4 regions of the Bradyrhizobium sp. ISRA436 genome follow, and region 4 is predicted to be linked to each of the others. Evidence: riboswitches for the same ligand, from Rfam matches in the RefSeq annotation. Region 4 holds a riboswitch; each other region holds the start of a gene.
What was found. Region 4 has a riboswitch for cobalamin ahead of metE (5-methyltetrahydropteroyltriglutamate--homocysteine S-methyltransferase). Riboswitches for the same ligand answer to the same signal wherever they lie in the genome.
Positions count from the first base shown of each region.

Region 1: it holds a riboswitch for cobalamin, as region 4 does, so the genes downstream of both, MTX23_RS35510 (TonB-dependent receptor) here and metE (5-methyltetrahydropteroyltriglutamate--homocysteine S-methyltransferase) in region 4, are expected to answer to the same signal.
Region 2: it holds a riboswitch for cobalamin, as region 4 does, so the genes downstream of both, MTX23_RS03855 (TonB-dependent siderophore receptor) here and metE (5-methyltetrahydropteroyltriglutamate--homocysteine S-methyltransferase) in region 4, are expected to answer to the same signal.
Region 3: it holds a riboswitch for cobalamin, as region 4 does, so the genes downstream of both, MTX23_RS24850 (HoxN/HupN/NixA family nickel/cobalt transporter) here and metE (5-methyltetrahydropteroyltriglutamate--homocysteine S-methyltransferase) in region 4, are expected to answer to the same signal.

Region 1 covers NZ_CP094520.1:130,846-136,484, forward strand. The annotation lists gene MTX23_RS35490 (energy transducer TonB) at 1-299, opposite strand, end outside; gene exbD (TonB system transport protein ExbD) at 296-721, opposite strand; gene exbB (tonB-system energizer ExbB) at 726-1,541, opposite strand; gene MTX23_RS35505 (hypothetical protein) at 1,829-2,083, opposite strand; cobalamin riboswitch at 2,655-2,855, shown strand; gene MTX23_RS35510 (TonB-dependent receptor) at 3,129-5,246, shown strand; gene MTX23_RS35515 (PepSY domain-containing protein) at 5,249-5,639, shown strand, end outside.
Region 2 covers NZ_CP094519.1:817,849-823,487, reverse strand. The annotation lists gene MTX23_RS03855 (TonB-dependent siderophore receptor) at 1-1,954, opposite strand, end outside; cobalamin riboswitch at 2,061-2,259, opposite strand; gene MTX23_RS03850 (CbtA family protein) at 2,337-3,086, opposite strand; gene MTX23_RS03845 (CbtB-domain containing protein) at 3,097-3,282, opposite strand; gene MTX23_RS03840 (hypothetical protein) at 3,285-3,575, opposite strand; gene bluB (5,6-dimethylbenzimidazole synthase) at 3,650-4,282, opposite strand; gene cobU (bifunctional adenosylcobinamide kinase/adenosylcobinamide-phosphate guanylyltransferase) at 4,410-4,913, opposite strand; gene cbiB (adenosylcobinamide-phosphate synthase CbiB) at 5,041-5,639, shown strand, end outside.
Region 3 covers NZ_CP094519.1:5,284,956-5,290,594, reverse strand. The annotation lists gene MTX23_RS24865 (DUF4337 domain-containing protein) at 1-526, opposite strand, end outside; gene MTX23_RS24860 (mechanosensitive ion channel family protein) at 541-1,152, opposite strand; gene MTX23_RS24855 (hypothetical protein) at 1,681-2,418, shown strand; cobalamin riboswitch at 2,572-2,785, shown strand; gene MTX23_RS24850 (HoxN/HupN/NixA family nickel/cobalt transporter) at 2,825-3,985, shown strand; gene MTX23_RS24845 (UPF0149 family protein) at 4,143-4,730, opposite strand; partial or broken gene MTX23_RS24840 (IS66 family transposase) at 4,760-5,639, opposite strand, start outside.
Region 4 covers NZ_CP094519.1:6,198,854-6,204,492, forward strand. The annotation lists gene MTX23_RS28835 (GDP-L-fucose synthase) at 1-342, shown strand, start outside; gene metE (5-methyltetrahydropteroyltriglutamate--homocysteine S-methyltransferase) at 883-3,216, opposite strand; cobalamin riboswitch at 3,318-3,518, opposite strand; gene MTX23_RS28845 (MFS transporter) at 4,227-5,369, opposite strand.

The DNA.
Region 1 (5,639 bases), on a different replicon from region 4:
TGGGCCGGCGGTAGCTCCGGCGTGTCGTCCGGCACCGGCGTGTCGGGCTTCGCCTCTGGCCGGGCCTCGGCAAGCGTCTGCTCGGGACCGGGCGCAACGTCCGTGGGCGTCGTCAAGGGCGCGGCCGACACTGGTGCAAGATCCACCACGACCGCGCCGGAGGGTTCGGCCGGCTCAAGATACTCGGGCTCGCGCCATGCCACTAGGGATGCCGCGAGACCGCCGTACAGCGTGATCACGACAAGGCCGGAGAATGTCCAGCGCCTCAGATCCGAGACGTCTTCCGCAAGATCCGTCACGGCGCGGCCGACTGCTCCACGCCGACCAGCGCCACTTTCAGGTAGCCGGCCGTCCGCAGTCCATTCATGACTTGCATGACCTCGCCGTAGGGAACCGTCTTGTCGGCGCGCAGGAAGATCCGGCTGTCCTTCTGGCCCTGGGTTGCGGCATCGAGTGCCGCGGTGAGCACGGCGCGGCTCACCGTCGCCTCGCCGACCGACAGCGAGAGATCGGGCCTCACCGTGAGATACACCGGCTTGTCCGGACGCGGATGCGGCTGCGCGTTCGAGGCCGGCAGGTCCACGGCGACATCGACGGTGGTAAGCGGCGCCGCCACCATGAAGATGATGAGCAACACGAGAATGACGTCGATGAACGGCGTCACGTTGATGTCATTGACCTCGGCGAGCTCGGTGCCGGACTGGCTGAGATTGACCGCCACCGGATCACTCCGCGGCCGCGAGGTGCGGTCGTGGCACGATAATCGTGCCACTATCGAGATCGCGGCCTGCGAGCCGCGCGATCTCCGCAACCCCGTCACCGAGCAGCGCCCGGTAGGCAGCGGTCTGGCGGGCGAAAAGATTGTAGATCACCACCGCCGGAATCGCCGCGACGAGCCCGAGCGCGGTCGCTAGCAACGCCTCGGCGATTCCGGGCGCCACCACCGCGAGATTGGTGGTCTGCGATTTCGAGATGCCTATGAAGCTGTTCATGATGCCCCAGACCGTGCCAAACAGGCCGACGAAGGGCCCGGTCGCACCGATGGTCGCCAGCACGCCCGTGCCGAACGCGATGCGCCGGCCGGCGGCGGCCTCGATCTGCTGCAGTCGCGACAGGATGCGGGCCTTGATCCCATCCCTATCCATACGATCGGTGCTGAGCTTCAACTCTGCGACGGCGCCATCGAGCAGGCGCGCCACCGGCCCCGCGGGCACTGTCCGCACCGCCTCTTCGACGCTCCTGGCCGCCGCGAGCTCACGCAGCGCGCGTCTCACGTTTCGGCGTGCATTGAACAGCTCAATCGTCTTGGACAGCCAGACCGTGCAGGTCACAAGAGTGGCAAACGCAAGTCCGACCATGACGGCCTTCACGATAAGGTCGGCCTGCACGAACATACCCCAGGGACTGAGGTCACGAGGCAGGATGGCGCTTGCGATTGCCGCGCCTTCGGACGAACCTTGTGCGAAGGCAGGTCCCGCGAACCCGGCCAAACAATGCAAGAAGACCGACAGGCCAACGGCACCGGTCCGAGGCACCCTCATCGGCACAGTGGAACGAGCGCCACGGCGCGGGCTTGTACACAACTGCATCGAATCGGCCTTCCCCTATTGCGATTACGCTTATGCTCCGGCATGTAGCATACGCTACATCTTGCTGCAAATGCTAAGATCACAACGAGGATTGCGGCGCTTGGCGCGATGCGGGCCATTTTAACAGGACCGGTGATGTGCAAACTTGGTTGCGGGGAGGCACGACACGGGGCCTTCGACTCGTCGAAAAACGTATTCCGCAATTGGCGGCATACAAGCCTGCCCTCCGAAGGCTGATGTCAAATGTCCCAACGGTCGTCGCCGATCCATTTCTGTGCATAGCGGCCGGTACGTGAGACGGCGAAAGCGTCGTTGTCGCTCTTCAGCAGCACCATGTGATCGGCGAGGCGCCCGAGGCCGCCCAGCAGCACGTCTTCATAGCGGGGAAGATTTTCGCCGGGCTTGAGCGCAGCCTGCCATTTGCGCCGCAGGACCGGCACGTCCTCGAACATCCTCGTATTTGATTCCACGGCTTGCTTCTTGGCAGCACCCATCACACATCCCCCGAGACCCAGGCTTCCAGCCCGGGCGGTATCAAATCCAGTTCAGCTTAATTCGCTGTAAAGGATGGACGTGGGCTGCACAGAGCAGTCGATTGCGACAATCTTAAATCAGCTAATGGTTAGCGCGAGTATGACCGATGCGCGAAAGAGTTGTGCGCACGCGAGAATCTCGTGCGATATTGATAAGGACGGGTACTGTCCTCACTCGTCTTACGAAGCTTCTCTTGCTATGGGGCGTCGATGGACACGGCACTCGACGCGGCTGTGCTCCTGTACGTCCTCATCAACAGCATGCTGCAAGATCACGACCCGTGATCGTCCGGATGAAACAGGATGCAGGAAATCCTCGGCGCGGGGCGAGAATTCGACGCAAATAGATTTGCAGTTTGATGGTGAAAAACTTCGAAGGAACGTTCTTGTCGCGTATTTACCCGCGGAGTTTTCATCCGTTACCCGCGCCTGGCTGATGTTTGTCCGATTCGTACCAACTATTCCGCTCGGTGGGTCTGTGCAATCAACTACAGGCCTGTCAGAGAGGGGATTGACTCCGCACCTCGCGAACCTCTAAGTGACGACCGACGGTTCCCCTCACGGGGATCAAAAGGGAATGCGGTGCGGGGATTTTCCCCTCATGCCGCAGCTGCCCCCGCAACTGTAAGCGGCGAATCTTTCGTCATAGGCCACTGGGACACTCGGTCCTGGGAAGGCGACGCAAGGTTAGGACCCGCGAGCCAGGAGACCTGCCGTCAGCCGTGGTCACACGCGAAAATGTCGGTCGGGGAGTACAGACATTGCTTTCACCTTGCGTAGGTCCGACTACGTCCAGGTAAGACCTTGTTCGCTGTGACGTGCCACTACGTCATGCCGAGGTCTACTCGTGTTTCCCATTATGCCAAGGCGGCTGCGCGCCGGCCTGCTCGCTCACAGCTTCCTTCTTCCAGCTCTGCCGCTCGGGATTTGCCCTGCCAAGGCACAACAAGCCCAGTCGGTTCAAACCCTGCCGCCGGTTACGGTCAGTCCGCCCCAAAAACCTGCGGTGAGGCCCGCCCATCCCGATGGCAAGCGTTCAGCCACGGCCTCACGATCGCAGTCAAGGCCCGCGGCAACGCCTCGCGCAGCACCGACGGCCGCAGCCTCGGACGGCTCGCCTTCGACGCTGAAGCTAGATCACCAGAACACCAGCGGGAGCCGCCTGAACCTCACGCCGCTGCAGACACCTGCCAGCGTTGAGACGATTACGTCCCAGACCATCGAGGATCGCGGCCAGCATAACGTCACCGATGCGGTGGCCCAGAACGCAGCGGGCTTTACCGCGAGCCCCGCCCCCGGCAACGGCGGTCTATCCTTCAGTACCCGCGGTTTCGCCGGCAGCAATTCGGTGATGACGCTGTACGATGGCACGCGCCTATATGTCGGCGCCGGAACCGTGACGTTTCCGTTTGATACCTGGTCGGCGGAGCGCATCGAGGTGATGCGCGGGCCAGCCTCGGTGCTCTATGGCGAAGGTGCCATCGGCGGCATCATCAATGTGATCCCGAAGAAGCCGATCGCAACGACCTACAACGATGCCGAAGCCTCGCTCGACAGCAACATGACGCGACGCGTTGCAGTGGACAGCGGCGGCGCGATCAATCCCAACGTATCCTATCGCCTCGCGGCGACTGGCAACATGTCAGACGGCTGGGTCGATCGTGACAAGACATCCAATCTGGCGATCTCCGCAGCGGTCCGGGTGCAGGCCGCCGACAATCTCGCATTCACTCTGTCCGAGGACTACGGCAATCGAAGTCCGTCGCGCTATTTCGGAACGCCGCTGATCAATGGCAGCATCAACGATGCGCTGCGGTTCAAGAATTACAACGTCCTCGACAGCGCGATTCACTATGAGGACAACTGGACCCAGTTCAAGACCGAATGGAACGTCGCGGACGGCGTTACGGTCCATGACACGCTTTACTACCTGACCAGCCATCGGCACTGGCGTAACGTCGAGAGCTATGCGTGGAATCCCTCGACCCAACTCATCACGCGTACCAACTATATCAACATCTTCCATGACCAGGAGCAGGCCGGCAACCGGATGGACGCGACGTTTCGCGGCCGTGTGCTCGGCCTTGCCAACGAGTTCGTCGCTGGTTTCGATATAAACAGGATCGCCTTCACTCACACCAACAATTCGCCCTACGGCGGAACATCCTCGGTCAGCGTCGATGCCGTCGACCTCGGCTATTTTTCTGCCACGACGACGCCGACCACTCCTGGTTACAATGCTATTGCCAATCAATACGCGCTGTTCGCCGAAGACCGACTGTCGCTAACCGACAAACTGTCCCTCGTGAGCGGTGTGCGGTTTGACCGGCCAGAGGTCGACCGCACCGACTACAAAACACCTGCGAACAGTTTCGACACCTCGCTGTCTGGCACAAGCTGGCGCACGGGCGCGGTGTACACGCCGATCCCAAACCTGGCGTTTTACGGGCAATATGCGACGGCCGTCGATCCCGTCACAAACCTGATTTCGTTGGCCGCCAGTCAGAAGACTTTCCAGCTCGCCACCGGCAAACAAATCGAAGCCGGGGTCAAGCAATCGTTCTGGGGCGGTCGCGGCGAGTGGGCGCTGGCCGGCTATCAGATCGTCAAGAACAATCTTCTGGTCCCCAACTCCAGCAATCCTGCCGGTCTCGCATTGCAGGTCGGCCAGCATTCGTCGCGCGGGGTCGAGGCCTCGATCGGTCTTGCCCTGAATGACGGCTGGCGGGTCGACGCCAATCTCGCGCTGCTGCAGGCAAGATACGACAATTTCAGCCAGATGGTGAGCGGCAAGATCGTCAGCTACGCCGGCAATATTCCCAAGAACGTGCCGGAGCAGGTATCGAACGTCTGGGTCACCTGGGACTTCGCCCCCGACTGGTCCATCTATGGCGGCGTTCAGATCGTCGGCCCGACCTTTTCGGACGACGCCAATACCCTCCGGCGTCCCGGCTATGCAGTCGTCAATGGCGGGGTACGCTGGAAGCCGGATGCGCGGACCACCGTCGCCTTCCGACTCTATAACCTGTTCGACACTGTCTATGCGACCTCGGCGCCTTATGCCGGGCAATGGTTGTTGGGGATGCCGCGCACGGCGGAATTGTCCCTCAATGTGAAGTTCTGATCATGCACCGGGCGTTGATCCGCCGGGGACGGCGATGGCTCTACGTTACCCATCGCTGGATCGGCATTGCGACCTGCCTGTTGTTCGCGATGTGGTTCGTCTCGGGAATCGTCATGATGTACGTGGCGTTCCCGCAGTTCACCGATCGCGAGCGCTGGGGGGCACTGCCCGAGATCGCCTGGGACCACGTGCGCGTGGCGCCCGATCGGGCCATGGCGATCGCCGGTATCGCGCATTATCCGCGTGATCTCCGTCTCGTCATGCTGGATGATAGGCCGGTGTATTGCCTCCTCGATTGGAACGGGACGCGTAAAACCATTTCGGCCGCAGACGGTCGCCAGATCGAGACTATCGCGCCGGCAGAGGCCTTGGCGATCGCCAGCCATCATCCGA
Region 2 (5,639 bases), 2.1 Mb from region 4:
CGTCATAGCTCACGATCCTCCCGCCGACCACCTGGCTGTTGTTGTCGTATCTGGCGCGCAGCAGCGCTAGGTTGGTGTCGAGGCGCCAGCCGTCGTTCAGCGCGAGCCCGATCGATCCCTCGATCCCGCGGGATGATTGCTGGCCGATCTGCAGCGCCAGGCCGGTGGGATTGCTTGGATCGGGAATCGTCAGGCCGGTCTTGACGATTTCATAGGCAGCCAACGTCCATTCGCCGCGGCCGCCCCAAAACGACTGCTTGACCCCGATCTCGGTCTGCTTGCCGGTGGCGAGCTGGAAGGTCTTTTGCGTGGTCGGCAGCGAGATGAGATTGGTGACGGGATCGACGCCGACCGCATATTGACCATAGAACGCGAGGTTCTTGATCGGCTCATACACGAGGCCGGCGCGCCAGCTGGTGCCCGACAGCGAAACGTCGAAGCTGTTCGATGGCACCTTGTCATCGGTGCGATCGACTTCGGGACGATCATACCGGACGCCAGTGACGAGTGACAACTGATTGGTCAGCGAGAGCCGGTCCTCGGCGAACAGCGCGTATTGATTGACGATCGCGTTGAAGCCCGGCGCGGTCGCCGTCGTTGTCGCGAAGAACGATCCGGGATCGAAGACATAAGGATTCACCGACGACGCACCGCCATAGGGCGAGTTGTTGGTGTGGGTGAAGTCGATCCGGTTGACGTCGAACCCGGCAACGAACTGGTTCGCGAGGCCGACGATGTGCCCGCTGAAGGTCGTGTCCATCCGGTTGCCGAGCTGCTTCTGGTCGTGGAAGATTTCGATATAGCTGGAGCGATCGATCAGCTGCGTCTTCGGGTTCCAGGTGTAGTTTTCGATGTCGCGCCAGTGCCGCTCGCTGGTCAGATAATAGAGCGTATTGTTGGCCTTTACGCCGTCGGCGACGTCCCATTCGGTCTTGAACTGGGTCCAGCTGTCCTGATAGCGGATGGTGCTGTCCGAGGCGTTGTAGTTCTTGAAGCGCAGCGCATCCCGGATTGTGCCGTTGATCAGCGGCGTGCCGAAATAGCGCGACGGGCTGCGGTCGCCATAGTCCTCGGAGAGCGTGAAGACGAGATTGTCGGACGCCTGCACCCGCACAGCGGCGGAGACCACCGCATTCGAGGTCTTGTCGCGATCGACCCAGCCGTCCGACATGTTGCCGGTGGCATTGACGCGGTACGATACATTGGGATTGATCGGACCGGTGCTGTCGACCGCAAGCCGCCGCGTCATGTTGCTGTCGAGCGAGACCTCGGCTTCGTTGTAGGGCGTCGCGAGCGGCTTTTTCGGGATCACGTTGATGACGCCGCCGATCGCGCCTTCGCCGTACAGCACCGAGGCCGGACCGCGCAGCACCTCGATGCGTTGCGTCGACCAGGTGTCGTATGGGAACGTCAGGGTTCCGGAGCCGATATAGAAGCGCGTGCCGTCATACAACGTCATCACCGAATTGCTGCCGGCGAAGCCGCGGGTGCTGAACGACAGGCCGCCATTGCCGGGAGCGGGCGTTGCGATGAAGCCGGCCGCGTTCTGAGTGACGGCATCGATCACATTATGCTGACCGCGTTCGGCGACGGTCTCCGACGAGATGACCTCGACACTGGCTGGCGTCTGCAGCGGCGTGAGATTGAGGCGGCTGCCAGTTCCCTCCGGCTTGGTGGCATTGAGCGTCGGTGATGCCCATGCGGACGACGCGGCTGATTCCGATGTCCCGTGCGCTCCCGGATTTGTTGCCGGCCTCGGCCGCGACCGCGCGGCGACGGTGCTGTTTCGCACAAAACGCTTCGGCTTTGCGGCGGCGGGAGGCGAGACCTCGATCGGATCCAGCCTGGTTGACGGAGCGGTCTGCGCCCAGCCTTCAGCCGGCAACAGCAGCGATGACAATGAGCAAACGAGGCCAAGGCGCCATCCAAGCGCGATGGAGGAAGATCCGGACATGAAAAGACTCGCGGTTAACGTGGCACGTCACCGCGAACGCGGACACCGCATACCCGAAAGGCAATGCGCCAACCCCCCACCAGGACGCCCCCGCCCGATGTGCTCGCGTGTGACCACGACTGACGGCAGGTCTCCTGGCTCACGGGTTATCGCCTGTCGACGCCTTCCCGGGCAGCTTGGCCCAGTGGCACATTGACGAAAGGCTCGCCGTTTACAGTTGCGGGGACAGCTGCGGCCTTGGGCTGACGCCCGCACCGCATTCCCTTTTGATCTCCCGAAGGAGAACCGTCAGCGAAGCGAATAAGAGCTCATAACCCAACTGTCAATTCAACGTGATTGCTGGATTGTCATGCGCGCCGACATGACGCGCGCTTCACTTCAGTCACGAGTCACGCAAATGGCCGGAGCGGTCGAAATAAGCAAACGCGACGCTCGTCAGACTCCCCAACATGGACCAAAAGAGCAGGCTCGTTAGTGTGACCGCGACCACAAACTGATGGGACAGCGAGGCTGGAACGTTCGTCTCGACGTGCTCCAGCTCGGGCGCGCCGATCAAGTGGGGTAACATGATCAGGATCACGCCCGCGATTGCGGCCGCGATGGACCGCCGAAAGACGATCAGCCCGAGGCCCGCGGCAGTCGCCAGCGCCGACGTCACCCACCAAATCTGACGCGAGAGCAGCGGAGCCGCGGGCACACCCGGCAATTCGGGTGGCAACCCAAGCCCTGGGGCAATCGTAAACACGGCAAAACCTGCCAGCCCCCACATCAACCCCTGGTGCCATGAGGTCGGCTCGCCGGTCGCGCCGCTGCGGACCGCAAAAAAGCCGCCGAGCAGAAGCGAAAAGCCGATCGCGGTCAGGATGTTCGCGGCAGCCGTGTAGGCGTTGCGCTCCAATCCGTCCCGCGGCTCCCATGCCGCTGCGCCGTGATCGTGATCCGCGTGATCGTGGCCAGCGGCCGCCTGCTGCGCCCCTGCAGCGGCCTCATGCTGGTGCTCCGCCGCCGTCTCGAAGACTTCGGCTCTTAATATCAGCGGCACCGTACCGAACTGCTGCGCGACCGTGACGATCAGACCAACGATGAAACCGGCAATGACCGACGAAAACACAATCGCGCGAAAGGTACTCATGCCACCCCAATCAGTGGCAGGGGAACGCGTTCGAATGGCGCACGTCGTGCGCGGCGTTGTGGATCACGTCGATATGCGAGAACCCGACAACCCCAACAATGAACAAGCCGAGCATCATCGCCATCAGGGATTGGGTGAGCCGTCCCACCTGCTGGCCGGCGGCGACCGGCAAATGCGTGACCTGGGACTGGCTCATGGCTATTCTCCGCGTTCGATGTGACCGCCTTCTAGCAGCTTTCGAGCGATGTCGCGACTAGTAAGATGCAAATTGGTGCCCGCCGGAACGCGCTTGCGTGCAATCTTGGCACTCGCCGCCGCTCTGAATGCATTTTCGAAGCGTTCGAAATAGCCGAGGCAGGCATCCGGCGTCGGATCCGTGCGGAGCAGTGTCCGGAACGCTCCCCGATGGACTGCGCAGATTGCGGCATGCTCCCGGATCGGGAAGACCAGGGACGCGATGTCGTCGCGCCAACAAACACCGCCGTCCATGGGAGGTCTCCTCGGTCGGGCATCTTAGTGCATCTCCACTGGCGAGAACAGTGTCGTGGCCTCGAAGCAGGATCTCAGCGTCGAACAGTGAACTCGCCCGAGCTTCGTCGCGATTCCCACTTCGCCTGTTCGAGCTCCGGCCGGTCACATTCTGCCTCGGGATAACCGATACAGAGATAGCCGATGAACTTCCAGGACTCCGGCACCTCGAGAATGTCGTTAACGCGCGCTGGATTGAGGATCGACACCCAGCCCAGCCCAATGCCTTCCGCACGGGCAGCAAGCCACATCGAGCAGATGGCAGCGACGACCGAATATTCGGTGGTTTCGGGCATCGTCGCGCGTCCGAGGCCCGAACCAATGCTGCTCGTCTTTTCCGCAAATACGGCCAGATGGCCCGGCGCCTCCTCCAGGCCCGACAGCTTGAGCGCCGCATACTTTGCTGCGCGCTCACCCGAATAGGATTGCAGGGCATCTGCATTGCAAGCCCTGAAGTCCTCGATCACCGCGCTGCGCCTCGGCTTGTCCTCGACGATGACGAACCGCCACGGCTGGCTCAGCCCGACCGACGGCGACAGGCAGGCCGTCTCGATCAGCCGCTCCAGGGTGCCGGCCGGCAGCGGATCTCGTCGAAAACGTCGCACGTCGCGGCGCCACACGAACAATTCGTGCAGTTGCCGGCGAAACGTATCGTCGAATGAGATCATCAGGATCGTCGTCCGGTCTTGAGGAGAGCAGCCAGCAGCGGGATTGTGATCCTGCCAAGCCGCGCGAACGCACCAAGCATATCACCGATCGGGCACGCCGGGCTTTTGCGAGGCGCGATGCGATGCCTCATTTGAGCTTCATCGGCAAGCCTGCCACGACAAATTCCACCTCGTCTGCCACGCCGGCAATGGTCTGATTCATGAGGCCGGCAGCATCGCGAAAGGCCCGCGCGAGCGCATTGTCGGGCACGATGCCGAGGCCGACCTCGTTGGTCACCATGACGACAGGGCTGTGCTGGCGCGGCAGCGCGGCAGCAAGGCGATCAATCTCCCGTGACCAGTCGCGCTCCGCATGAAGGAGGTTTGAGAGCCACAGCGTGAGGCAATCGATAAGCCTAGCGGCGCCACCGTCGGTCTCGACCAGTGCCTCGACGAGGTCGAGCGGCACCTCCCGTTCGATCCAGTCGTTGCCTCGCCGCGCGCGGTGGCTCGCGATGCGCTCAACCATCTCCGCATCGAGGGCTTCTGCCGTGGCAATATAAACGGGCTGCCCGGAAAACGAGCGCGCGCGGAGCTCGGCGCGCCGGCTTTTTCCCGATCGAGCTCCGCCCGTTATCAGAATGACGGCCATCATGATCTCCTGTCGGGCCAGCACTAATCACCAAACGCGGTGAAAGACAAAGCCGAAATCGGTCGCGCAGGGCTTGCGCTCACGCGGGGTCTTGCGCATCAGGAGAGGTCGAGGCGGGAGATGGTGCGTGAGCTTTGCGGGAGCGATGGCGGTGGCCATGGTTGTGGATGCTCTGATCGGCTGGCCGGCGTGGCTGTTCGCGCGCGTCGGCCATCCCGTGACCTGGCTTGGCCGGCTGATCAGCGCCGTCGACACCGGCTGGAACCGGACATCTGCTCCGCCCGCGCTGCGTCGCGCGGCAGGTATCGCGGCCGCAACTCTGGTGATCGCGGCGGCAGCGGGACTCGCTTGGGCGATTGAGATCGTGCTCCCCACTGGCTGGACCCGCATTGTCCTGGTCGGAATTCTGGCATGGCCGCTGGTTGCCTTGCGCTCGCTTCACGACCATGTCGCTGCGGTCGCAAGTCCGCTCGAATCCGGCGATGTTGCCGGTGCGCGTGCGGCGGTTTCGCGCATCGTCGGACGCGATCCCGCAACGCTTGATGATGCCGGCATTGCGCGCGCGACGATCGAGAGCCTGGCCGAGAATGCGTCCGACGGCATCGTCGCGCCGATGTTTTGGGGCGCGCTGTTCGGGCTGCCCGGCATTGTCGGCTACAAGGCGATCAACACGCTCGATTCCATGATCGGCCACCGCACCGCGCGGCACGAGGCTTTTGGCTGGGC
Region 3 (5,639 bases), 910 kb from region 4:
ATATCCAAAACCCGATGCCGCTCAGGGCTCCCAATCCTGCGATTGCAAACAGCCATGCCTGTCGAGTTAATGCGGTCACAGAAGCGACGCTAATTGCGATTTGAAACAGGGCGAGCGCAAGAAACAAGCTTTGCCGTGGCTCCCGTAGGGCCGCACTCTTTGCGTCCGCCGCCTTGACCTGCTCCTCAAGCCCGTTGGCCCTCTGCTGAATCTCATCCTTCTGCTGAGCATATTTCGCGAGTTTTTCGTCATAGCCCGGATGGCTTTGTGGAGGTGTCAATTCCTTAGCCAATTCCATCAGGTGCGACTTGGTGCTGACCGCTTGGTAGTAGGCCCATTGATTGGAAGCATCGGTCTTTTTCAACACCGCCTGGTTCTTATCAAGGATCGCTTCGTTTGCGATATGACTGGCCTCGTGGCCTACGATGCCGCCCATAGTCGCAACGATTGCGGTGAAGATTGCAACCCACTTGCCGAGCGGATGATCCCCGGCGGGAATATGCGGAACGTCCAGCTCATCACCCATTTGTCTGCACCGACTCATTGTCTGGTGGCATCGTCCATCTCGGGAGCGAGAGGAGCAGAGCCGGCATGCTTGCGCGGACCATCCGTCGAAGCCACGGCACGACCGCTCACTCTAAACATCTTCTGAAAGAAGAGGTTATTTGGAATCTGCAGCACACTTCCGCTCTCTTCGCGTAGTGTCGTGAACACCAGATTCCGCTCGGTAACCCGTCCCTTCAAATTCTCAGGAAGAATCTCGACGGTCTGGCCGAAATGAAACGGCCGCCAGAGCAAAAGAAAGAAGCTGGCGGTAAAATTGCTGACCATCGCCCAGGTGGCAAGGAAGCCCACGCCAATAACCGTTATGACGCTGACCAGAACCGCCCAGATACCACCAAGTCCGACACCCCAAACGTTGAGAACGGCAAACGCGGTTAGGATCCAGAGAACGACAACGACGATGCGGTTGATGATAAGATTGGTCTCATTGGTCAGCTCTATGCGACCCTGGAGATATGACAGCCACCGCTGAAGAAGCCGGCTGAGGACAAGAACGATGATTGCAGCCGCAATCAGGATCACGACGGTCCCGGCGACGGTCACGATATTGATGTTATGGTGATCAAGCCATTCGGCGACCTGGGTCATGGCTAAGGTCAACCAGTCATTTGGAGCAAGACACACGATCGACCCTATTAGAACGCGAATATCGCCTTGCGAGTTCCGACTAACTACTAGGGAGGACCGAGCCGTTTCCAGCGACGTCCGCGCGGTCCGGGAGCCGGCCGCGTTGTTGTCGAAGGAAATGGGGGAGCGCTTCAAAGGTATCGTGAGATTCGAGTCGTTTGTCCGAGGGCGGCGCCTGCTACAGGAGCCGCGCCTGAGGGGCTTCAGCAGCCCCCCAGCGCACTTACGCATTAGACTCCGCTACGGGAGTGGTCGCGGTTTCGGGACGGAGTGGTTGCCCTTATTCTGTCCCGCAGATCGAAAACTACGGTCCGGGTCAAAACGTCCCGTCTCGGGAAGGGACGCTTGTGGCGCAAACCGGACGTTCGGCCGCTTCCGCATGTCTCACTGAGCATTGGCGCCTCCGCGACGGGCCGTTGTGGGTTGATGTACCGCCGCAACCCCCGAACCGGAGTCTCGAATCATGCGCTACGAACTCAGTGACTAACCATGGGACAGGCTAGGGACATCCCCGTCGCGCCGATCGCGAAAAAAGAGGCCGACGCGCTGATCATCCGGCTGCACTACAGCCACAAGGCCGTCAACAATGCGTTCCTCGCGCTCGGCGTTTTTATCGGCGGGCGGCTTGAAGGCGCGATGACATTCGGCCCGTCGATAGACAAGGGCAACATTCTCGGGCTGGTGCGCGATACTGCTTGGAATGGCTTTCTCGAATTGAACCGGCTGGCGTTCTCGGAAGCGCTGCCCCGCAACAGCGAAAGCCGCGCGCTCTCGATCGCGCTGCGGATGATCAAAAAGCATTATCCGCACATCGAGTGGGTGATCTCGTTCGCCGATGGATGCCAGTGCGGCGACGGGACGATCTATCGCGCGGCCGGCTTCACGCTCACGGGGATCAAGCAGAACAAAAGCCTGCTGCGACTGCCCGACGGCTCGGTGACGCACAAAATGACGCAAGTCACCGGCAAGAACCGCGCAAAGCATTTTGCGAAAACCGGCGGCTCATGGTCCGGCCAGGGCGAACCGCTCGACGGCTATCAGATGCGCTATATCTATTTCCTGAAGCCCGAGGCGCGGGCGCGGCTCAACTGCAAAGAAATTCCGTATTCGCAAATCGAGCGGCGCGGCACGCGCATGCATCGCGGAATTGCGCGTGGCAAGCAGGCGACGGCCGACGACCAATTGGCACAGCGGCGCGGCAGCGGCGACCGCCACGCTCCAGTTTGAGTAACATTGTCGGGTCTTGGAAGAGTAGCAGAATCATGTGCTCGTTCCGAGCCTTACCGGTTGTAACACAAAGCTGAAATCGGGTCGTGCCCTACGTATCCGTATCTACAAAACGGAAGGCTTCCGGCTGTATTGACAACTCCGAAGTTAGCGTGATGATCGGGCAGTTCAGGTTCGTTGGTCGAGAGACCAGCGACATGGGAATGCGGTGAGGTATCGCAAACGCGAAGCCAAATCCGCAGCTGCGCCCGCAACTGTAGGCGGTTAGCTCTTTTCCAGGAAGCCACTGAGCCTCTTAGCCCGGGAAGGCGGAAAACCGAGCGACGACCCGCAAGTCAGGAGACCGGCCTGAACAGTCATCCATCCGGCGTGCGGTGCGCGCGCTAGGGGCGGTTCTCGCGCTGTGATGACGATTGTTCGGTTTGTCTCGCAGATGGAGGGCCGCATTGGCTTTCAGCTTATTCATCCCGTTAAATTTTGGCGCGCCTCGGGATCAGGTGAAGGCTGCGTCATGCTGACGTATCTGAAATTCGCTATCGACGACAGATCAGTCGTCTCTCGATCAAGAATTGTCGCTCTCTACGCCTTTTTGCTGACATTCAATGTTCTGGCCGTTACATGGGCCGTAGTTGCTTTCTCAGACCGTCCAACGCTGCTAGGGACCGCTGTACTCGCCTATGTCCTCGGCCTTCGACACGCCGTAGATGCCGATCACATCGCGACAATCGACAATGTAGTCCGCAAGTTGATGCAGGAAGGAAAGCACCCGCTCGCGGTGGGCTTGTTTTTCTCGCTCGGGCACTCGCTCTCGATTGCACTAGCTGTCGCGGCGATTGCCGCCGCCGCATTTGCGCTGCAAGGCCAGTTCCAGCAATTCAAGTCCGTCGGTAGCATCATCGGGACCGCCGCATCCGCATTCTTCCTGCTCTCGGTCGGCGCTATCAATCTCGTGATCCTGCGTGGCGTCTGGCAGAATTTTCAGCGGGCACGACGCGGTGGCGATGCGCACGGTGAAGAAATCGACCTGTTCTTGTCGGGCACGGGCTTCATGTCTCGAATTCTTCGGCCCCTGTTCCGCATGGTAACGGCAAGCTGGCAGATGCTGGCAGTGGGTCTATTGTTCGGACTAGGCTTCGACACGGCGACTGAAATCAGCCTCTTCACTGTGGCCGCCGGCCAAGCAACTGGCGGACTGAGCTTCGGCAATGTGATGGTTTTTCCTGCGTTGTTTACAGCGGGCATGACGCTCGTTGATACAACCGACAGCGTCTTGATGGTGGGTGCCTACGGCTGGGCCTTTCTCAATCCGGTCAGAAAGCTCTGGTACAACCTTACTATCACTGCCATCTCTGTCGTGGTCGCGCTCCTGATTGGAGGGGTCGAGGCCCTAGGGCTGATTGCAAGCAAATTCCAACTAGAGGGGGAATTCTGGGTTGCAGTTTCCGATATTAGCGAAAGCCTTGCTAACTTCGGGTATCTGGTTGTCGGCTTGTTTCTGGCGAGCTGGGCTTTGTCCTTTGGGATTTATCGTTGGCTGGGGCTCGAGAAGGAGACTGCATCGGATTGAGCGTCATTTCCGCTTCGAGCCGCTCCGACTGCGGCTAAGCTGCTTAGGCCTTTGAGTGCGGCATGTGACGCAGCAGCCATAGCTCCACGGCCGCGATCACAGCGATGATGAGCCCGATGACAAAGGTAACCGGTATGAGCTCCCACGTCCGCGATGATTAGCGGTTGCGTGCGTAGCGGATGGGCATCCAGTGCTGGCGCAGCGCCTCGACGACGGCTGGGATATCGAGGTGGGCGTTACGGAGGAAATCCTCGGTTTCGCGACCGCTTCGTAGCGGTCCGAGCAGCGGACGGGCCTGATCGTCGCGACAATACAGCAGGATGGGCAGCAGCAGGCCGTGATTGACGTTGTTGACGTCGAGCAACGGCGCCCACGCCGACAGTCTGAGCCGCATCGCGGCATAGAAACCCTGGCACCAGGGATGCGCATCGATGTTGCCGCTGGGGTCGCACCGGTGCATCGGCTCGAACCGATCGGGGGCAGTGAGAGGGTGTTGCTGATGTCGTTGTGGCGCAGCGCGACGGCGGAGATCGCGGCGAACTCCGGCGTGCCGCCATGGTTGAAAGCGTCGGCATCGATCGCGAGCAGCGGGCAGATCCAATCGAGCGGGCATCGACACCGGTCCGGCTACGATCGCGGCGGTATAGCCGTCGAGCATGGGAATGCTGGTGGCGGCAGGATGGCGATCGACGCGATCCTGGAGACATCGCTCGAGCTCCGCAAGCGACATCGCGGCTGACGCCATCGACGATGCTGCCTTATGGCGACGTGGGCTCATGCCGCTGCCTGCGGTGTGTGCCGGCGCGCCGCCTTCCAGTTCCAGGCGAGCAGCTCGTGCAGTTGATGGCTCTTGGTTCGCCCGGACACGATGCGCTCCAGCACATCGGTCAGGTCGGCCTGCGGGTCGAGCTAATGGAGTTTTGCCGTGTTCACGAGCGACGCCAGGATCGCCCAGCTCTCGGCGCCGCCTTCGCTGCCGCTGAACAATGAGTTGCGTCTTCCCATCGCAATCGGGCGCATGGAACGCTCGACTGTGTTGCTGTCAGCCTCGACACGGCCGTCGCGGAGAAACAGCGTCAACCCGTCCCAGTGATTGAGTGCGTAGTTGATGGCCTCCGCCAGCTTCGATTGGGAGAAGAGCTGGCCGAGCATTGCGGTCAGGCGCGTCCCGAGCGCCTCCATCAATGGAGCGGACCTGGTGCGGCGGGTGGCCAGCCGCTGCTCGGCACTGCTGCCACGGATCTCTGCTTCGATGATCGCGCCGCCATGATCGCGGGCGAGCGCTTTGTAGGCGGCATAACCGTCGACCTGCAGAATGCCGGAAAAGCCCATCAACTGTCTGGCGATCTCCGCCGTGCCGCGGCCGTCGGCGAATACGTAGGCCACCGCCGGCGGCGAGGGACCGCCCCATGGCCGGTCATCCATGGCATGCGCCCAGAACTGGCAGATGCGCGGGCGATGTCGTCCGGGATCGAGCACCGGCATCGGCGTCTCGTCGCAGAACAGGCGCGGCGCGGCCTGGATCGTGCGCAGCTGGAGCGCATAGAGGCTCCTGAGCCACCAGGCCGCACGCTTCACCCAGCCGGCGAGCGTCGCCCGGTCGAGATGGACACCCTGGCCGGCCAGAATTTGCACCTGTCGGTACAGCGGCAGA
Region 4 (5,639 bases):
GTGGTGTGGGGTACCGGCACGCCTCGGCGCGAATTCCTCTATGTCGACGATCTCGCTGACGCCTGCATCCACCTGATGAAGGCCTATTCCTCTCCCGAACTGGTCAATATCGGCACCGGCGAGGATATCAGCATCGCTGAATTCGCCCGCGTAGTCGCGGCTGCCGTCGGCTATCGCGGCGAGATCAGCTTCGACACGTCGCGCCCGGACGGCACGCCGCGCAAGCTGCTCGATGTCAGCCGCCTGGCCAAGCTCGGCTGGCGCGCCTCCACCTCGCTCAAGGACGGCATCAGGCTCGCGTATCGAGCGTATCTCGACGACAGTAACGCACGGCGAGAGTAAGCCCACTCGTGCCGGACACGCAGGGATGAAGCAGAGCAATCGAGCGCCGCAATCAGTCGGTTGCGATTCTACTCCCGATCGGGACGCCGATTTGGCAGCCGGACCAGGCTGCAAGCTTTTCGAATTCGAAAGCGCGAACGCTTGACGATTGATTCTGAGCATTCGCGCGAAATCGTGAGACGGGGTTGCCCGATGGCATCATGGCGACGATGCGCCTCACCGAAAGGACAGAGTAGGACGCGCCCACTCTATGCCCGCAGCCTGTCGCTCTCCTCGATGCAGGCTTTCGCCGAAGCTTCAGTACCGCCGCCACGCAATTTGTTGCCCATCCGACCAGGCAAAGCGAAATACCACGGGTCCTGGGGTGTGCCGGCCTTTCGCAGACCGGCGTGTGATCGACTCCGGAACGGTCTTTTCGCCATATCCCGCCGACTAGCGGGATATTCACGCAATTGGACCGCCCGCCTTTCAGCGCAGTGCATTTGTCCGAGTCGGCATTCACCATCGACGACGGCGTTCGGGCCGACGATCTTCATGCAATCAGCAGGCTGCTCGTAACTCGCGGGCGGCTGCGACCATATTGACCAAGGCGGGAAGCACCTCCTCCCATCTTCGGGTTTTTAGGCCGCAATCTGGATTGATCCAGAGCTGCGAATCGGACAATCGCTGCCTGGCCAGCGTTATGAGATCTTTCATTTCGTCCTTGCCGGGAACGCGTGGCGAATGGATATCGTAGACACCCGGCCCGATTTCGTTCGGATATTTGTAGTTCTTGAAGGCGTCGAGCAATTCCATCTTCGAGCGCGACGTCTCGATCGAAATGACGTCTGCGTCCATCGCCGCAATCGCATCGATGATATCGTTGAATTCGGAATAGCACATGTGCGTATGAATCTGAGTTTCGTCGGCAGCACCGGACGAACAGATGCGAAAGCTATCCACGGCCCAATCGAGATAACTCCTCCATTGTGATTTGCGTAACGGCAACCCTTCGCGCAACGCGGCCTCGTCTATCTGGATTATTGTCGCTCCCGCCTCCTCAAGGTCGAGCACCTCATCGCGGATCGCAACCGCAAGCTGGCGGCAGGCATCGCTTCGCCGAATATCGTCACGGACAAAAGACCAGTTCAGAATCGTCACCGGTCCAGTCAACATTGCCTTCATTGGCTTGTTGGTCAGCGACTGCGCGTATCGCCACCATTCGACCGTCATCGGCTTCGACCGCGAGACATCCCCAAACAGAATTGGTGGACGGACGTAGCGCGAGCCATACGACTGAACCCAACCGTGCTTGGTGAAGGCGAATCCGGAAAGCTGCTCGCCGAAATACTGCACCATGTCATTGCGCTCGAACTCACCATGCACGAGAACATCGAGCCCGATATTCTCCTGCCATAGCACCGCACGCGCCGTTTCCTCTCTGAGAAACTGCTCGTACTGCGCGTTGCTCAACCCTCCTTTGGCATGGCAAGCGCGGGCATTGCGAACTTCCGCGGTTTGCGGAAACGATCCAATGGTCGTCGTGGGAAATGTCGGCAAGGCAAACCGCGCGCGCTGGGCCTCGGCGCGCTTTGCGAAAGGACTGCAACGGTAGCGCTTGGTTTGGTCGATCGCAGCCATGCGCGCAGCGACGTCCGCATTGTGGATCTTGGGCGATTGCTCGCGTGCAAGTGCCGCGTTTTTTGATGCCGCGAGCACATCGGCCACGCCGGCACGATCGCCAGCAAGCGCCCTTCCTAGGGTCGCTAGTTCCTTAATTTTCTGAACCGAGAAAGCCAGCCAGCTCTTTACATCGGAATCGAGATCGGTTTCGAGCCCCAGGTCGATTGGAACATGGAGCAGCGAACATGAGGGGGCGATCTGGACGCGATCAGTGCCGAGTTTTGCCACGGTGGGCGCCAGCTGATCGACCAGCGCTGAAAGGTTGGAGCGCCAAACGTTGCGCCCATCGACGACCCCCAGTGAGAGAACGAGATCGTTGCGAATCCCAGCGACGATCGCGTTCAGCGGGTCTGCCCCCCTTACCAAGTCGACGTGGAGCCCGGAAACCGGCAAAGCCAAGGCCGTATCGAGATTACCGCCGATGGTCCCAAAGTAGGTCGCCAGCATGATTTTAAGAGCAGGTATCTCCCTAGCAAAATAGGTATAGGTACGAAGCAAGGCTTTGCGGGATATTTCGTCGAGGTCCAAGACCAGACAGGGCTCATCGAGCTGAACCCATTCTGCGCCGCGCGCGACCAGCTCACGAAGAACGTCGACATAGACCGGCAGCAGTCGATCCAACAGCGACAATGGATTGAATGAAGGATCTGCGCTCTTGCCAAGCTTCAGGAAGGTCACTGGGCCAATCAGCACGGGACGCGTCTGGTAACCAAGCCCCTTTGCCTCCTCATATTCCTCAATCGGCTTTCGAGAAGAAAGCCTGAAGATCTGCCCCTTGTGAAATTCAGGGACCATATAGTGGTAATTGGTGTCGAACCACTTCGTCATCTCCTGCGCAGGCGCGCCCTGTGCAGGATTGGAGTGAGGGCAACTCGCATCGAGTTCACCGTTCGGCGCACCGCGCGCCATAGCGAAGTAGGTGTAGAGCGGTACAGGACCTGTGGTGCAAGCGTAAACATCCGGAATGGCGCCCACCATCACACTGGTGTCGAGCACATGATCGTAAAGCGAGAAATCATTCGACGGAATGACGGTCGCGCCGAGCGATTTCTGCCGCGCCCAGTTAGCAGTGCGCAGTCCAGCTGCCGCTTCAAGCAGCTGCGCTTCGGTGGACTTCCCGGTCCAGTAGCTTTCGAGCGCGAATTTGAGTTCACGGCGCGGACCGATGCGTGGCGTACCAAGTGTAGCAACGGGAAGTGAAAGGACGGACATAGCTCTAACCCCTGGTTTGGGGCAGAGGTCATGGCGATTGCGTGCAGGAAAAGCCGCCGAAGCGGCAATTGCTTGGCGCACCACCGGGACACCCCGCCCGCGGACGAATATGTTGTCGGGGCAGGTCTCCTGGCTTGCGGGTCATCGCTGCTGTCCGGCCTTCCCGAAACCAAGCGGTTTCAGTGACTTTATTGGACAGCGGCTCGCCGCTTACAGTTGCGGGGGCAGCGCCGGCATTCGACCGGCTTCCCTCTTAGCTCCGGATCAGTGCGCTCCGGAGAACCTCGACGAAAATCAGTTATCCGAACAAGCAGCGTTCCGTCAACCTCTTGGCACGGCATCCTTCTGCGGCTCCGCTCAACAAGTCTGTAGGTGTGGCTCCATCGCGACGATCGCGATCTAAAGCCCCCTTTGCGCGATGAGTGTGCCGGGCAGTGCTCGCTTCGAACTCGGCCCTGGTCTCTGCACGCGCGAGTACATCGGGGTCGCATTTTGCCTGCAGCCGATGGCACGCGACAGATCGGCTTCGACCGAGCTACCAGTCGGTAGCCTTTACTAGCATCTTCGACATGTGAATCTCTCGACAACTTAGCAAGATCCGCCTTGCGGGACCGTCACCCTTGGAAGCTGTGGGTCAAATCAGCTTGCCCATCCCGGGCAAAGTGGTTCGAGCGGCTGGGCCGGTAAGCAGCTCCCGGTAACGTATCTATCCCGTCGGCCGTGTGCGCCGAGACGTGCGAATATGCTCTGGAAGGCATGGAAGATCTCGGCACTATCAATCAATCTCGCTTTTGCCGTGCTGGGCGCCCCCATCGATGTCGAACGGACCAGCACTGCGTTTGCTATGTATTTCAGGCCGCTGGACCAACGGCCATTCTGCGACAGTGCTTCTTGGCCATAACCGTTCTCTTTCGCAGCGTCCTCGCTATGTTGCTACCCCCGAGTGGCGGTGATGGGTGCCAACCGTGCGCAACCGCTTGGCAGAAGGCCTACATGTCCTTCTCCAACAATCAGCGAGGGTTGGCCGTCACAGTCCGGGCCGACAGCGTGACGATGCACATGAGTGCTCCTAGTATCGCGAGAGCAAAAGGCAGCCCAGCCATGTGTGCAACGAGCCCGGCGCCAGCTGGACCGACGAGGATACCGGCGTAACCCGCCGTCGTGACGGCTGCGATCGCCAAACCTGCCGGCATCACCTTCTGCTTGCCAGCACGGCGGCATAACACCGGCACGATATTCGATGCACCCAATCCGATAAGCAGCAAACCCGCCATGGCAATCGCAGCCACCGGCGCGGCCAGCAGGGCCACAAAACCGATCATGATCGGCACAGGTCCGAACATCAGTGTGGCGCGGTCTCCGATTCTGATCACGAGGGCATCTCCGGCGAGACGGCCTGCGGTCATCGCGATGGAAAACAACATATAACCGAACCCGCCATGCTCTTGCGCCACAAGACCTCTGTCAATGAGAAATAAGGCGCTCCAGTCGATCATCGCGCCTTCGACAAGGAAGGTGATGGCCGCAAGCACCGCTATCAGCAATACGCTGCGATGAGGCAAGACAAGCAGTGGCTCTGACGGCGTGCGACGTGTCGCAAGCAACCGCGGCCATGCCGACAAAATCGCAACTATCATTAGCGCCGAACAAGCCAGCGTCGAAGCAAACGAGTCAATCCGCAGCGAGAGCAAGGCTGTCAGGGCGCCAGCGCCCGACAATTCGCCGATGCTGAACTGTGCGTGAAAGGTGGACATCAATGGGCGGCCGGCTGCTCGCTCTACTTCGGCCGCTTGAACGTTCATGGCTACATTGATTGAGCCGAGTGAAGCGCCAAAGGCAAGCAGCACCGCCCCGAGTTTCAGAGGTGTACTGGCGATAGCGAGCCATGGCAGGGTCAGCGCAAGACCAAGTCCACCTACAAGAATAGTGCGCCTGGTGCCGTAGCGCGCCCCCGACAAGGCGGTCAAAGGCATGGCGAAGAGGGACCCCATGCCGAGGCAGAGCAGCAGCAGACCAAGCACGCGATGATCGACCGCAAGGCGCTCCTTGGCGAGCGGCACCAGAGGCACCCAGGCCGAGAAGCCGAATCCGGAGACAAAAAATATGAGTCGCGTCGCGAGCAGGCCGGCCGGCGGATCGGCAGACGGTTTCACGGGGCACTCCGCAGAGAACGCACGTTACGAGTACGGCGCGCCGGCGTTTGCCGGCGCATGCCTGCACACGGTGGGCAGCCCGACGACGATGTCGTCGCGGAACATGCTTCCGTTACTGCAAGTCCAGTGCCATTGCGAAATTAACGCGACGTTCCTGGTGCAAACTTTCGGATGAGCCTATTTCTCGCGACTGCTTGCTATTGCGGGCTGCGGCACCCTCGGACCCACGACGAGTTTGGAGAAGTGTTGTCGTAAATCTCTCAAACCCAA